DNA from 2 places in the Stenotrophomonas sp. YJH_SMC_10 genome. Region 1 is predicted to be linked to the other one. Evidence: riboswitches for the same ligand, from Rfam matches in the RefSeq annotation. Region 1 holds a riboswitch; the other holds the start of a gene.
The links. A riboswitch is a leader RNA that binds a small molecule or an ion and turns the genes downstream of it on or off. The one in region 1 is predicted to bind glycine.
Positions count from the first base shown of each region.

Region 2: it holds a riboswitch for glycine, as region 1 does, so the genes downstream of both, gcvP (aminomethyl-transferring glycine dehydrogenase) here and AC5P9C_RS08820 (trimeric intracellular cation channel family protein) in region 1, are expected to answer to the same signal.

Region 1 is NZ_JCAFUS010000005.1:35,110-43,136, forward strand. Features, by position in the region: gene AC5P9C_RS08795 (NYN domain-containing protein) at 1-340, opposite strand, end outside; gene AC5P9C_RS08800 (NAD(P)/FAD-dependent oxidoreductase) at 464-1,744, shown strand; gene AC5P9C_RS08805 (hypothetical protein) at 1,843-2,298, opposite strand; gene AC5P9C_RS08810 (nuclear transport factor 2 family protein) at 2,302-2,733, opposite strand; gene AC5P9C_RS08815 (GIY-YIG nuclease family protein) at 2,805-3,080, opposite strand; glycine riboswitch at 3,122-3,211, shown strand; glycine riboswitch at 3,225-3,328, shown strand; gene AC5P9C_RS08820 (trimeric intracellular cation channel family protein) at 3,413-4,030, shown strand; gene AC5P9C_RS08825 (3-deoxy-7-phosphoheptulonate synthase) at 4,214-5,287, opposite strand; gene AC5P9C_RS08830 (hypothetical protein) at 5,583-5,840, opposite strand; gene AC5P9C_RS08835 (DNA alkylation repair protein) at 6,018-6,758, opposite strand; gene AC5P9C_RS08840 (MarR family winged helix-turn-helix transcriptional regulator) at 6,755-7,255, opposite strand; gene AC5P9C_RS08845 (sensor histidine kinase) at 7,328-8,027, opposite strand, start outside.
Region 2 is NZ_JCAFUS010000001.1:45,534-53,560, reverse strand. Features, by position in the region: gene AC5P9C_RS00225 (hypothetical protein) at 373-765, opposite strand; gene AC5P9C_RS00220 (siderophore-interacting protein) at 848-1,744, opposite strand; gene AC5P9C_RS00215 (multidrug effflux MFS transporter) at 1,886-3,112, opposite strand; glycine riboswitch at 3,413-3,515, shown strand; gene gcvP (aminomethyl-transferring glycine dehydrogenase) at 3,578-6,445, shown strand; gene AC5P9C_RS00205 (VOC family protein) at 6,534-6,944, opposite strand; gene AC5P9C_RS00200 (amino acid permease) at 7,048-8,027, opposite strand, start outside.

The DNA of each region.
Region 1 (8,027 bases):
TCAGCAGGCGCATCACCATCGGGGTGAAATCGGCATCGCTGGAGACGATGGCGAAGCCATCAAGGTTGCGCGCGTACAGCAGGTCCATGGCATCGATCACCATCGCCATATCCGAGGCATTCTTGCCCTTGCTGTAGGCGAACTGCTGGATGGGGCGGATCGCATACTCATGCAGTACCGCTTCCCACCCCTTCAGTCGCGGGCTTTTCCAGTTGCCATAGGCGCGGCGCACGTTGGCCACGCCGTAGCGCGCGACTTCGGCCAGGACCTCGTCGATCTTCGAGGCCGGCGCGTTGTCGGCGTCGATCAACAGGGCGATGCGCTTTTCCGGTTCGCTCATGGGCTCCTCTCGGGCCGTTGCCTGAACCCGAGTATCGCCGATCCGGGCGGTCGCTGACGTGACAGGTAGCCGCCGTGCGAAGATGCCAGGCGCTTCCCCCAATGCCCCCACTGGAGTGAGTCGATGAGTCGCGAGCGCGTTCCCCACCTGGTCGTTGTCGGCGGCGGTTTTGCCGGTCTCTGGGCCACCCGTGCCCTGGCCCGCGAACGCATACGCATCACCCTGGTCGACCGCCGCAACCATCACCTGTTCCAGCCGCTGCTGTACCAGGTGGCCACCGCCGGCCTGTCCGCACCGGATATCGCTGCCCCCCTGCGCCACATCCTCGGCCACCAGCGCAATGTGGAAGTCCGCCTCGGCGAAGTGGTGGCCATCGACAAGCAGGCCCGGCAGATCCGCATGGCCGATGGCAGCACGCTGGACTACGACAGCCTGCTGCTGGCCACCGGCGCCACCCACGCCTACTTCGGCAATGATCAGTGGGCCGACGATGCGCCCGGGCTGAAGACGCTGGACGATGCCATCGCACTGCGCCGCAAGCTGCTGCTGGCGTTCGAGCGTGCCGAGGCCGAGCCGGACCCGGCCAAGAAGGCGGCGTGGTTGAGTTTCGCCATCGTCGGCGGCGGCCCGACCGGTGTGGAACTGGCCGGCACCCTGGCCGAGATTGCACGCCACACGCTGCGCAATGAGTTCCGTCATATCGATCCGGCCAGCGCCAAGGTGCGGCTGGTCGAGGCTGGGCCGCGCGTGCTGTCCTCGTTCCCGGAAGTGCTTTCGCTGAAGGCGCGCCGCCAGCTGGAGAAGCTGGGCGTGGAAGTGCTGACCGGTACTCCGGTGAGCGACATCGACAGCCAGGGCTTCACGCTCGGTGACCAGTTCGTGCCGGCACGCACCGTGGTCTGGGCCGCCGGTGTGGCCGCTTCACCGCTGGCTCGCACGCTGGACGTGCCGCTGGACCGCGCCGGGCGCGTGCAGGTGCAACCGGACCTGACCCTGCCCGATCACCCGGAGCTGTTCGTGGCCGGCGACCTGGCCGCACTGAGCCAGGCCGACGGCAAGCCGGTACCCGGCGTGGCACCCGCCGCCAAGCAGATGGGCAAGTACGTGGCCGAGGTGGTCCGCGCACGCCTGCACGGCACGCCCGAGCCCGGCCCGTTCAAGTACGCCGACTACGGCAACCTGGCCACCATCGGCCGCATGGCCGCGATCGTGCACCTGGGCCGGCTGCAGCTTTCCGGCGTATTGGCCTGGTGGTTCTGGCTGGCCGCGCACGTGTTCTTCCTGATCGGCTTCCGCAACCGCATCGTGGTGCTGCTGAACTGGGCCGTGGCGTACTGGAGCTACCAGCGCAGTGCGCGCATCATCTTCGGTGATGACCAGGAAGACCGTCGGCCCCGGCGGTAGTGCCGGCCGCTGGCCGGCTGCGGCGCGGTCGGTTCCCTTTCCGCAGGAAAGGGCACTGACCCCGTCAACACCCTCCACGCATGGCGTGGCTCTAGGCTCTACTTGCTCATCGGGCCACCGGGGACCCGCCGTTTCGACCAGGTCCGGCAGAAATCCTCCTTTCTCGCAGTATCGGCAATCTGCGCGGTACTCCAATGCCGGGTGATCCAGATCGTCAATGCGGTACTGCTGAGATGCCAGCGCAGCATGCCGCGCTGTGGTTGCCGCCACAGGTGGCGCCGGGCAATCCAGAAGGCCTCCCGCTCCACTTCAGGCACCTTCTTCTTCATTCCGTCCTTGTCGAAGAACTGGGCAGTGAAGTGCCAGGGATTCATCGGCTGGTATCCCGCCCGTGGTTCACCGCTGCATGCGGCCACACCACTGGGCACGCGGTCCGCCGGCTTCGGCCGACCGTCCACCAATGCCAGCCCTAGCAGATACAGCAGGCCAGGCAGCAGCGCGATACCGGCGACCAGCACGACGACGGAGATCCATGCGTTGCCGGCGGCACGCATCGCTCACTGCGCCTTCGGTTTCGGGTACCACAGCGCGTTGACGATGACCCAGCGCTGGCCGAAGCGCCCCATGTGGAAGTAGTCGACGAACCACGGGGTTTCCAGCCGCACCGAGGCCGCGTTGCCGGTCACGTCCAGCACCGTGCAGCGGCGATCCCATTGATCCTTCGGGGTCTTCAACGCGCCCTGCTTCGTCAACGAGACCAGTTCTTCCTTCGACATCCGGCGCAGGCCGAGGCGTTCGTCGGGTGTATCGCCGAGGACCGCGCGCTTGGCCAGGTCCGGATGCAGGGAGTGGGCGACCCGCTGCGGGTCGGCCTCCAGCTGGCCATCGACGTAGTCGTGGCAGGTGGCTTCGATGGCCGCGAGGGTGGCCGGGTCGGCGGCAGAGCTCGTTGCTGCGGAAAGAGCGAACAGCAGGGCGATCGTCGACATCCGGGTCTCCAGCTCTGGGCGCGGGGCGATCATCGCATGGGCCGGGTAGCCCATCCACGCAGGGCGTGGATCTACAGAAGCGTCTCGACCGGTTCCTGCAGCCAGGCCAGCTTGCGCTCGCGGGGCTGCTGCTTGAGCTGCCACTCGGCGCGTGAGGCGGCGGCCCGGTCCGGGTATTCGCGCACGGCCAGCACGCGCAGCGGTGGCCGTGCCCGCGTGTAGCGCGCGCCCTTGCCGGCCTGGTGGGCGGCGAAACGCGCGTCCACGTCCGTGCTGATGCCGGCGTAGTAGCTGCCATCGCGGCATTCAAGCAGGTACAGGAACCACGGGCGGACGGACGGGGCCATGGCCTGGATTATGCCGTGCTGCACTGCAGCGGATATACTGGCCGCCGAATGCAGGAGAGAGGCGCCGCGCTGGCGCCCGCCGAAGGCGCAGGCTCCCATGATCGCTCAGGCCGGTGGGCTGGAATCCCACCAACCATGCATTCGACTCGCCGAGCTGGAGAGAGGTCACCGGGCACGCCCGGGACGATCCGCCGAAGGGGCACGCGGCCCATGCCGCTGAACTCTCAGGCAAAAGGACAGCGGGAGCGGCACCGGTCATCGTCATCCCGTCATTGCGCAGGCAGTGGCGGTCGTCGCGCATGGCCGGCCCCACCGCGCCCGGAGCCTGTCCCATGCTGCTGTCCATCATCTACCTCATTGCCATTTCCGCCGAAGCCATGACCGGCGCACTGTCCGCCGGCCGCCGCCGCATGGACCTGTTCGGCGTGGTCATGATCGCCTGCGTCACCGCCCTCGGTGGTGGATCCCTGCGCGACATCCTGCTCGGCCACTACCCGCTGGGCTGGGTGAAGCATCCGGAGTACCTGGGCTTCACCGTATGCGCGGCGCTGATCGCCACCTGGGTGGCGCGCTGGATGCACCACTTCCGCCGCACGTTCCTGGTGCTCGACGGACTGGGCCTGATCGCCTTCACCCTGATCGGCTGCTCGATCGCGCGCGAAGCCGGCCATGCGATGCCGATCGTGCTGATCGCCGGCATGCTGACCGGCGCGTTCGGCGGCGTGCTGCGCGACATCCTCTGCAACGAGGTGCCGCTGATCTTCCAGAAGGAGCTGTACGCGATCATCGCGCTGCTGACCGGCGCGGCGTACCTGTTGCTGCTGCACTGGGGCGTGGCCGACGCCACCGCGATCCTGTGTTGCCTGGGCGGCGGCTTCGCGCTGCGCCTGCTGGCGATCCACTACCGCTGGGAAATGCCGAAGTTCGTGTACCACGACGAAGTGCATTGAGGAGCGTGTTCGCCGGGCCCGCACCACCCCGGCGATGGACCTGGCGCTGTCGCTCATGCGCAGCGCCAGGCGCATCGCCGGTGCAGATGGGCCGGTCTCCAACTCCGACCGGCCCTGATCGCGGCCGCACCCCCGCAGGCGCTGGCCGCCATCCACACACGTGCCGCGCTCAGGCGGCTTCCATCAGGCCGCTTCGGACACCTTTACGTCACGACGGGCGCGCACGGCAGCAGCCAGTCGCTCCAGCACCGTCACCGTGGTATCCCAGTCGATGCAGCCATCGGTGATGCTCTGCCCGTAGACCAGCGGCTGGCCTTCCACCAGTTCCTGGCGGCCACCGACCAGATGGCTCTCGATCATCACGCCGACGATGCGCTGTTCGCCCTCTTCCAGCTGAGCGGCGATGTCGTCGATCACCTTCGGCTGGTTTTCCGGGTTCTTCAGGCTGTTGGCATGGCTGGCATCGATCATCAGCCGGGTCGGCAGCTTGGCCTTGGCCAGCACCTGGCAGGCCTCGCCGACGCTGCCTGCGTCATAGTTCGGCTGCTTGCCGCCGCGCAGGATCACGTGGCAATCCGGGTTGCCGGTGGTCGACACGATGGCGGTGCCGCCCTGCTTGGTGACCGACAGGAAGTGATGCGGATTGGACGCCGCCCCCACCGCGTCAGCGGCGATCTTGACGTTGCCATCGGTGCCGTTCTTGAAGCCGACCGGGCACGACAGCCCCGAGGCAAGCTCACGATGCACCTGGCTTTCGGTGGTACGCGCGCCGATCGCGCCCCACGCCACCAGGTCGGCGATGTACTGCGGCGAGATCACGTCGAGGAACTCGACACCGGCCGGCAGGCCGAGCTTGTTGATGTCGCGCAGCAGGCCTCGGGCGATGCGCAGGCCCTTGTCGATCCTGAAGCTGCCGTCCAGGTCCGGATCATTGATCAGACCCTTCCAGCCCACCGTGGTGCGCGGCTTCTCGAAGTAGACGCGCATGACGATTTCCAGTTCGCCGGCCAGTGCATCGCGCAGCGGCTTGAGGCGCTGGGCGTACTCGATGGCGGCGTTGGGATCATGGATCGAGCACGGGCCCACCACCACGGCCAGGCGGTCGTCACGGCCGTGCAGGATCTGGTGCAGGGCCGCGCGCGAGGCGCTGACGGTGTCGGAAGCTTCATCGTCACAGGGCAGCATCGCCAGCAGCTGGGCGGGCGGTGTCAGCGGTTCGATGGTGCGGATACGCAGGTCGTCGGTGTGCGGGGGCATTGGGGGAGATCTCCGGAACGTTGGGGGTCCCCAGCGTGGCGACATGAAAAAAGCCGCCAGGTTCGCTGGCGGCTTTCGGGAATGCGTCTGAAGCTTTCTTCAGGGTGAGCGCAGTCCTTCCTCCGCCAGTGGCTTCGGAAAGTAATACCAGTAAAAGCGGGTAGCGGCTGCGTTCATGGGATCTATTGATAGCACAGCTTTTGCGCAGTGCAAAATGTTTCATCCGCAACTGGGGACGTGGTTCAGCGAGGTGGGCTCCAGCGCTGCCTACGTGGCGGCAGCCACGCAACGTCGGTCATTTGCCATGCACTTCCACGTCCAGCAGCAGGCCTTCGTGGATGTCCGCCCAGCGCTCCAGCACGCGGTCCAGCTCCTGCCTGGCCTCGTCCAGCTGCTCGGGGTTGAGCAGGGAGCGCGTTGTATAGAGATCGGAGACCAACCGCCGCAGGGTCGCTTCCGGGATGGCCACCGACGGCCCTTCCAGCCCCGGCAACTGCAATGCCGGGCTGTCGCCAAGCGGACCGAACAGCGTGACCTGGAGCGTGCTCTGCATGATCAACTTCCCTGCGGATGGACATGGGCAATGCCCTGTTTACCGCGTCCGGGTGACCGGCGCATGTGCCATGCGCGTCCGGGGTGCAGGCGGGGGTGGCGGTATAGCGCTCGATGAAGGTGTGCGACATGCTGCTTGTTCCTTGAAGGTCCGGGGGGTGCCGGCCAGCGGCCGGCACTACCGGAGCGAGCGCAGTGCACGCTTGCGGATGTAGGCATTGGCGTCGCTGTGGTGTTCGTACTGCCAGCGCGCGCACACCGCACGCAGCCACTGCGGCTGCGTCTTGCCGGCGTCGTTGAGCCAGTTGCCCACGGAGTCCTGCACGTAGCGCTCCGGGTCGTTAGCCAGTGCTTCCAGCAGCGGCAATGCATGTTCCGGGTGCCGCTTGAACAGCGCGATATGCGTGGCCCACACGCCACGCGGGCGCAGCGCTTCGCAGGCGAAGCGGCGCAGGTACGGCGATGCTTCCTGCGTCCATGGCTGCAGGTACTCCAGCGCCTGCAGGGGTGCGGCAACAATGTCGGCACGCAGCGCCAGCCACGCCCATTCGCGCACGCCGAAGTGCGGGTCGTCAGCCAGCGGACGCATCGCCCGCAGCTTGGCCGGCAGCGTCGCGCCGGCATCGCTGCCGATCAGGTAGCAGGCCCAGCCGCGCACCGTGTCTGACACATGCGCCTGCCAACGCGCAGGATCCCCCTGCCCGGCTTCGTGCAGCAACCGCGCCGCCAGCGCCATGCGCTGGGTGATGCCCTTGCCTGAGGCATCGCGCATACATTGCAGCGCTTCCGGCTCAAGGGCAGGCGCCACCACCTGCAGCAGCGCGGTGAAATCCACGGCCAGGCACTCGGCCAGATGGGTGGCAGCGGCGCTGCCACTGTTGAGTGCACGCAGCCTTTGCGCAGGAACGGGCGTGCTCATGCTGCGGATTCCCGCCCAGTGTCCGTGTGCTGCCAGACCTTGTGCAGCAGCTGCGACAGCTGCTGCTGTTCACCCGCGTCCAGGCCGTTGAACAGGCCGCTGATCCAGTGCGTGTGCTGCTCGAACAGCGATTCGGCCAAGCGCTTTCCCGGTGCAGTCAACACGATCTGCAGACGGCGGCCATCCCCGTCATCGCTGCGACGCTGCAGCAGGCCTTCACGCTGCAGGCCATCGAGCAGGCCGCTGATGGTGGCGCGGGTCACGCCGGCACGCTCAGCCAGCAGGTGCGGCGGCAGTGCGCCACCGGCCCCGTGCAACAGGAACAGCACGATGAAGCGGCCCTCGCTGAGCCCATGCGGTGCCAGGCGCGCGGCGCAGTCGCGATCGAACGACGAGGACAACGAGAGCAGCTGAAAGCACAGGTGCAGCGGCGCGATGTTGGCGTGGCCGCGTCGCTGCGCTTCTGCCAGAAGAGCGCGGTGCTTGGCTTCGATCATCTGACGTCCGCATGTGGTTAGGCGCCTAACTATATTGCAGGATGGCTGAGCCAGGCAAAGCGGATGTGAATTTCAGCCAGTGCTTCCCAGCAGCAGGCGTGCGATCAGCCCACCGCCCTCACGGTGCAGCAGCTGCAGTTGGCCGGCATGTCGCCTGGCCACGTTGGCGGCCACGGCCAGCCCCAGCCCGGCCCCGCCGGTGGCGCGGCTGCGCGAGCTTTCGCTGCGCTGGAAGGGTTGCAGCAGGCGTGCACGGTCGGCCTCGGCGATGCCGGGGCCACGGTCCATCACATCCAGCTGCACGTCGTGGCCGACCAGGGCCACCTGCAGCTCCACGGCCCCCGCGTAGCGCGCGGCGTTGTCGATGAGATTGTCGACCGCGCGCCGCAGCAGCAGTGCATCGCCGTACCACGGCAACGTGTCCGGGCCCTGCAGCACGATGTCCACCCCGCGCAGCAGCGCCGCCTGCACGCAGTCCTCAAGCAGGGCCGCCAGATCCAGCGCGCGCATCTGCGGCGGCTGCAGTTCGCCACGTGCGTAGTCGAGCACCTGCTCGATCATCGCGTCCATGCGCTCGATGTCCGCCACCATCCGCGCCGCCTGGGGCGCGGGCGCGAACTCGGCGCGCAGGCGCAGACCGGTCAGGGGTGTGCGCAGGTCGTGCGCCACTGCTGCCAGCATGTGGGTCATCTCCTGCGCCTGCGCGCGCAGGCGTTGGCGACCGGTGCTGATCGCGGCGGCCAGCACCTGTACTTCGCGTGGGCCATCATCG
Region 2 (8,027 bases), on a different contig from region 1:
CGGCTCTACCGGAACAGCGATCAAGCAAAGGCCAGATGTGCGGCTGGCAGGCCAACGCGGCCCCGGCGGCGAAATGAGAAAAGGAGCGGGTCCGCGAGGATCCGCCCCTTCCTGGTCGTGCCGGCCGCTGGCCGGCAACTGCGCGGTGGAAATCCGTCTGGCAGCCGGCCAGCGGCCGGCTCTACCGGAACAGCGATCAAGCAAAGGCCAGATGTGCGGCTGGCAGGCCAACGCGGCCCCGGCGGCGAAATGAGAAAAGGGGCGGATCCGCGAGGATCCGCCCCTTTCTGGTCGTGCCGGCCGCTAGCCGGCAACTGCACGGTGGAAATCCGTCTGGCAGCCGGCCAGCGGCCGGCGCTATCCCAACCGCGATCAGCTGTCCTTCTTCGCGGCCATCGCCGCAGCCAGCTCCGCCTTGAACTCCTCGAACGTCTGGCCCTTCTCCTTCGCTTCGGCCTGCGCGGCATCACGCAGCGCGTCGGAGTACATCAGGCGCACCGGCGTGCCATTGCGTTCGTGCAGCTCACCGGCCTGCATGATCAGCGCCAGGACCTGCGCGGCGGAGTCACTGTGGCCGGCGATACGGCCATCCATGCCCAGCACCCATTCGCCGTCGCGGCGCACGACACCGGCCAGCAGGGTGCGCTGCGCGTCGCGCAGTTCGGCATGCGGCTCCACCGGCGACGCCTGGGCGGCGGCCTTGTTGGCGGCCTGCTTTTCCTGGCGACGGCGCTGGTCGCGGCGGATCTTGGAGGTGGTGGACATCGTGCGGTACCGCGGCGAGGGGGGCGCAAGGATAACGCACCCCGCCGGCCAGGCCGCTTCACGCGGCCCCGGTTCGACACGGTCAATCCAGCACCCTGCCCTGCCGCCAGTAGCCCATGAAGGTGATCGCGCGGCGATCCAGCCCGCACGCGCGCAGCAGGTGGCGCCGGATCGCCATCACCGCCCCCGCCTCGCCCGCTACCCAGGCATACAGCGGACCGGCCAGGTGGGAATCGGCCTGTTCCCAGAGGATCTGCGTATCGACGTCGATCTCCTCCAGCGCCTCCCCCGCTACCCCGCCGGGAGCGGCGGCCAGGCGCGCCTGGACCGCCTGCAGCAGCGGCTGTCCGTAGCTGGCCCGCCCGCGCGGCAGCCAGACCAGCTCAGCCGTGGCCGGTGCCTTCAGGCGCACCGCGTCGCCGGCCTGGGCCACTTCCAGCAGCGCCAGCGTGCGCGGCGGATCCACCCTGGCCGCCAGTTCCTCGAGGATGCCGGCCACCGCCGGTAGCGCGGTTTCATCGGCCACCAGCAGCACCTGGCCGACGCCAACCGGCGGTTTCCATTCCCAGCCCTCGCTGCTGTCGGCGCAGTCGGCGTCCGGGGCCAGCAGCAGCACCCGGTCGCCCGGGCGTGCGTGGATCGCCCAGCGCGACGCTGGCCCGGTCTCGCCGTGGAGGACGAAATCGACGTCGACCTCGCCCTGCTCGGCGCGCAACTGGCGCAGTGTGTAGGTGCGCATCGGTGGGCGCTGATCATCCGGCAGCGCCCGGTAGCGCCGGTACCAGTCGGCACCGCTGGGGACCTGCGGCACCCGCTGGCCAGGCAAGGGGAAGAACACCTTGATGCGCTGGTCCGGGCCTTCGGTCTTCATCCGCGCCACATCGGCACCGGTGAACACCATGCGATCCAGGGAAGGGGAAAGAACGCGGCGCTCCTTCAGCGCCACCTCGAACAGGCGGTAGGTCTGCTGCGCAGCCATCGGGAAACCTCATGCAACGGCATCGGATCGGCTGGCTGTGGTGCATCCGCGCACCGGCTGGCTGGAGTGTCCAGCCTAGTCCGGTGATTTTCCGTCGCAAGCGTTGCGGGCGCCACCGCCCGCCCTACCCCTGCGTGCTGCTCAATGGCCCGTGCAGGCCGCCTGCGCCGCGCGTTCGCGCTGGTGTTCCCAGTACCAGAACACGAAGCCGGCGCCGAAGAACCCGGCCTGGCCCAACGCCAGGTGCAGCGGGCTGGCACTCAGCAGCGGCGACACCACGCCGGCCACCACGGTGCTGATCATCAGCTGCACGAACGCCTGCAGCGACGAGGCCAGGCCGCGCTGGTGCGGGTACATGTCCAGCACCGCCAGCGCCAGGATCGGGAAGATCAGCGCCATGCCCATGCCACCGAGGAAGATCGGCAGCACTGCCCACGGCAGCACGAACTGCGGCGACAGCGCCACGTAGCCGACGTTCAGCAGCACCGACAGCGCGCACAGGCCGAAGCCGATGGACACCTGCCGTGTGGGCGTGGTGTGCCCGGCCATGCGCCCGGAAAGGAACGAGCCGGTGGTCATGCCGCCGATGGTGGGAATGAACAGCCAGGCGAAGCCGCCCTCGCCCAGGTGCAGGTGCTGCATCACGAACACCGGCGCCGAGGAGATGTAGAGGAAGATGCCGCCGAAGCCGATGCTGCCAGCCAGCGCCAGGCGCAGGAAGCGTGGGTTGAAGCCGATGCGCACGTAGTCGCGCAGCAGCACGCGCGGCGACAGCGGCACACGTGCTGCAAGCGGATGGGTCTCCGGCAGGTAGCGTGCGGTGGCGACCAGCAGGACCAGCGAGAACACCACCAGGAACCAGAAAATCAGCGGCCAGCCCGCGCCACTGAGCAGGATCCAGCCGCCGATGATCGGCGCGATCGCCGGTGCGATGCCGAACAGCATCGATACCTGGCTCATCAACCGCTGCGCATCGTGGCCATGGTAGAGATCGCGGATTACCGCGCGGCCGACGATCATGCCGACGCCCGCAGACAGGCCCTGCAGCGCGCGGAACGCCAGCAGCGTGGTCAGGTCGGTGGACAGCGCGCAGCCCACCGAGGCGCCGGCGAAGACCACCAGGCCACCGAGGATCACCCGCTTGCGGCCCCACGCATCGGACAGCGGGCCGTGCGCCAGGCTCATCAGGCCGTAGAACAGCAGGTAGACGCTGATGGTCTGCTGCACCGCCACCTCGTCCACCGCCAGGCGCTGCGCCAGCTGCGGGAAGGCCGGGAAGATGGTGTCGATCGAGAACGGGCCGAACATGGCCAGGCCGGCAAGCAGCAGGGCCATGCGGCGGGTGGAGGGAGCAGCAGCGGCGGTCATGATGAAGGCGTCCGGCAGGACCATGCGTGGCACGCACGGCGGGCGCCGGTCCCCCTTCTGCAGGGACGGCGCCAGATGAATTCGGGTATCCGGCCATGATAGGTGGGGATCGCGCCCGATGCCATGCAGCGGTGCACAAAACGCATGGCCGGGCCATCGGCCATTCAGGCGCGGCGGCCGGCCCCGGAGGCGGCCGGCGGGCCCGCAACGGGCTATAATCGGCGGGCAACACGGTGGGAGAAGCGGAACACCGCTGCCGAAGGCGCAACGCCCGTAATCGCTCAGGCCCGATACCACCCGTAACAGAACTCTGGAGAGACCGGTTCGATCCGGCGCCGAAGGGGCACGAAGCCGCGGTTTTCCGCGCTTCCAAACTCTCAGGCAAAAGGACAGAGGGGCGCCCCGCAGACCGCCGACCGGCGGCTTGTGCCCGTGCGTGTGCCCTTTCCTGACGGATCCTTCGCCATGTCCCAGAACACCCCTTCCCTGCGTGAGCTCGAGCACCACAATGCGTTCGTCGAGCGCCACATCGGCCCCAACGATGCCGAGATCGCGCAGATGCTCGACGTCGTCGGCCACGCGTCGCTGGATGCGATGACCGATGCCATCGTGCCGGCCAAGATCAAGTCGCCGGCACCGCTGGCACTGCCCGAATCGATGACCGAAGTGCAGGCACTGGCGAAGATCCGTGCGATCGCCGACAAGAACACCGTGCTGCGCAGCTTCATCGGCCAGGGCTACTACGGTACCCACACGCCGAACGTGATCCTGCGCAACATCCTGGAAAACCCGGCCTGGTACACCGCCTACACCCCGTACCAGGCGGAAATCTCGCAGGGCCGCATGGAAGCGCTGATCAACTTCCAGACCCTGTGCGCCGACCTCACCGGCATGGAAATCGCCAACGCGTCGCTGCTGGACGAAGCGACCGCAGCGGCCGAAGCGATGACCCTGGCCAAGCGTTCCGCCAAGTCGAAGTCGGACACCTTCTTCGTGCACGATGCCGTGCACCCGCAGACACTGGAACTGCTGCGCACCCGCGCCGAGCCCATGGGCATCGTGCTGCGCGTCGGCACCCCGGCCGAGGCACTGGAAGCAGAAGCCTTCGGCCTGCTGCTGCAGTACCCGGACACCTTCGGCCAGATCGGCGATTACAAGGCCCTGGTCGAGGCCGTGCACGCACGCGGCGGCCTGGTGGCCGTGGCCACCGACCTGCTGGCGCTGACCCTGCTGGCCGCACCGGGCGAATGGGGCGCGGACATCGTGGTCGGCAACAGCCAGCGTTTCGGCGTGCCGTTCGGCTTCGGCGGCCCGCACGCCGCGTTCATGGCCTGCCGTGACGCCTACAAGCGCTCGATGCCGGGCCGCCTGATCGGTGTCTCCATCGATGCCCAGGGCAACCCGGCCTATCGCCTGACCCTGCAGACCCGCGAGCAGCACATCCGCCGCGAGAAGGCCACCTCCAACATCTGTACCGCACAGGTCCTGCTGGCGGTGATGGCCTCGATGTATGCCGTCTACCACGGCCCGGAAGGCCTGACCCGCATCGCCCGCCGCACCCACCGCCTGGCCTCGATCCTGGCCGCGGCGCTGCGCAAGGCCGGCGTGCAGGTCGGTGGCGACTTCTTCGATACCCTGCACATCAGCGGCGTGCATGCCGATGAGATCCACGCCAAGGCTCGCGCCGCCGGTTACAACCTGCGCGCGATCGACAGCGACTCGGTCGGCATCAGCCTGGACGAGACCGCCACCCGCGCCGACGTGGTCGCGCTGGCCGCCGTGTTCGGCGCGCAGGCCGACATCGATGCGCTGGATGCCAGCACCGCCGACGCACTGCCGGCCGGCCTGCTGCGCCAGTCCGCGTTCCTGACCCATCCGGTGTTCAACACCCACCACAGCGAGCACGAACTGCTGCGCTACCTGCGTTCGCTGGCCGACAAGGACCTGGCGATGGACCGCACGATGATCCCGCTGGGCTCGTGCACGATGAAGCTCAACGCCACCGCCGAGATGATCCCGGTGACCTGGCCGGAGTTCTCGCAGATCCATCCGCTGGTGCCGGCCGACCAGGCGCTGGGCTACAAGGAACTGATCGACTCGCTGGAAGCGATGCTGGTCGAATGCACCGGCTACGATGCGGTCAGCCTGCAGCCGAACTCGGGTGCACAGGGTGAGTACGCCGGCCTGTTGGCGATCCGCGCCTACCACCGCTCGCGCGGCGAAGGCCATCGCGACATCTGCCTGATCCCGGACTCGGCGCACGGTACCAACCCCGCCTCGGCGCAGATGTGCGGCATGAAGGTCGTGGTGACCAAGACCGATGCCAACGGCAACGTCGATGTCGAAGACATCCGCCTCAACGCCGAGAAGTACAGCGACCGCCTGGCGGCGATCATGATGACCTACCCGTCCACGCACGGCGTGTTCGAGGAAGAGGTGGTCGAGATCTGCGAGATCATCCACAAGCACGGCGGCCAGGTGTACACCGACGGCGCCAACATGAACGCGCTGGTCGGCGTGGCCAAGCCGGGCAAGTGGGGTTCGGACGTATCGCACCTGAACCTGCACAAGACGTTCTGCATCCCGCACGGCGGTGGCGGCCCGGGCGTCGGCCCGTGCGCGGTCAAGGAGCACCTGGCGCCGTTCCTGCCGGGCAAGCTGGGTGACAACGGTCCGGTCGGCATGGTCAGCGCGGCCAGCTTCGGCAGCGCCTCGATCCTGCCGATCAGCTGGATGTACATCGCGATGATGGGCCGCGAAGGCCTGCGCAAGGCTACCCAGGTCGCGCAGCTCAATGCCAACTACATCGCCAAGCGCCTGGCGCCGCACTTCAAGACGCTGTACACCGGCCGCAACGGCCTGGTGGCGCATGAGTGCATCCTCGACGTGCGCCCGCTGGAGAAGACCAGCGGCATCGGCGCCGAGGACGTGGCCAAGCGCCTGATCGACTTCGGCTTCCACGCCCCCACCCTGAGCTTCCCGGTGGCGGGCACGCTGATGGTCGAACCGACCGAGAGCGAGTCGCTGCACGAACTGGATCGTTTCGTCGACGCGATGATCCAGATCCGCGAGGAAATCACCGCGATCGAAGACGGCCGCCTGGACCGCGAGGACAATCCGCTGAAGAACGCGCCGCACACTGCCACCGCGGTGACCGCCAGCGAGTGGACCCACGCCTATCCGCGCGAGCTGGCCGCCTTCCCGCTGGCCAGCCTGAAGCAGAGCAAGTACTGGCCGCCGGTGGCGCGCGTGGACAACGTGTACGGCGACAAGAACGTGATGTGCGCCTGCATCCCGGTCGATGCCTACAAGGATGATGAAGTCGAGGCGTGATTCCCCGCTGCATCGGATGACAAAACGGCCCGCGAAAGCGGGCCGTTTTTCATAAGGGCGCGTGGACCAAGGTCCACACCCACAATAATCACGGGTCCGGCATCTGCCCCAGGCTCAACTGCCACGATACGCCGAAGCGGTCCTGCACCCAGCCGTAGCGGTTGCTGAAATCGTACTCGCCCACCGGCATCAGCCAGTGCCCGCCCTCGCCCAGCACGCGTGCCGCGCGCTCGAACTGTTCAGCACCGGAACACTCGACGAACAGCGAGATCGACGGCGAGAAGGTGAAATCGTGCACGTCCAGGCTGTCGAAGCACAGGTAGTGGGTGCCGCCGAGCAGGAAGATGGCCTGGCGGACCTGGCCGGACACGCCAGCGCCGGCACCGTCAGGATGGCGCTGCAGGGCCAGCAGGCGGAAATCGGCAAAGGCTTCGGCGTACAGGGCCAGCGCGGCCTCGGCCTGGCCGGTGAACATCAGGAAGGGACGGCTGCGCAGCATGCGGTACTCCTGGTCGACAGGCCGTTGACGGCCTACATGATCAGGATGGCACGGCGGATGTGCAGCCCCCGTGGTAGTGCCGGCCGCCGGCCGGCCCCCCCCATCAAGCCTCGCGCATGCGCCGGGCGATGGCGCTGCCGGCGGCGATGGTGGCCGTCAGCGCCACCATCGACAGGAACTGCAGGCGCGTGTGCGATTCACTCAGCAGCAGGCCGAAGATCAGCGCCAGAATCGCCAGTGCACAGCAGGTCAGCCACGGGAAGCCGGCCATGCGGAACGGCAGCCGGGTGCCACGCCGATCCGCGCGGCGGCGCAGCACCAGCTGCGACACCAGCGACAGCGTCCACACCAGCAGGCAGGTGGAACCGACGATGTTCAGCAGCACCGGCAGCACCCGGTCGGGGAACAGCAGTTCCATCACCGTGGCGGCGAAACCGAACAGCACGCTGGCCAGCACGGCAATCACCGGCACCTGGCGCGGATCGGTCCAGCCCAGCACGGCCGGGGCTTCGCGGCGCTGCGCCAGCGAGTACATCATGCGCGAGGCGCCGTAGAGGTTGGCATTGAGCGCCGACAGCAGCGCGATCACCGCGATCAGGGTGATGGCGGTGCCCGCGCCCGGAATACGGGCAATGTCCAGCACGGCGGCGAAGGGCGACTTCAGCGCCTCGCTGGTCCACGGGACCACCGCGATGATCACGCTCAGCGAGCCGATGTAGAACACCAGGATGCGCCAGGCCACGGTGCGGATGGCCCGGGCGATGCTGCGCTCCGGGTCTTCGGTCTCGGCTGCGGCAACGGCCACGATCTCGGTGCCGCCGAAGGCGAACACCACCACCAGCAGCGCCGCGCCGATCCCGGCCAGGCCCTTCGGTGCAAAACCACCGTGTTCGGTGAAGTTGCTCAGGCCCGGGGAGGTCACCTGCGGCAGCCATCCCATCAGCAACGCCACGCCAATGGCGATGAACGCCAGGATCGCCGCGACCTTGAGGATGGCAAACCAGAATTCGAACTCGCCGAAGTTCTTCACCCCCAGCAGGTTGATCGCGGTGAAGAACAGCATGAAGGCCAACGCCGCCATCG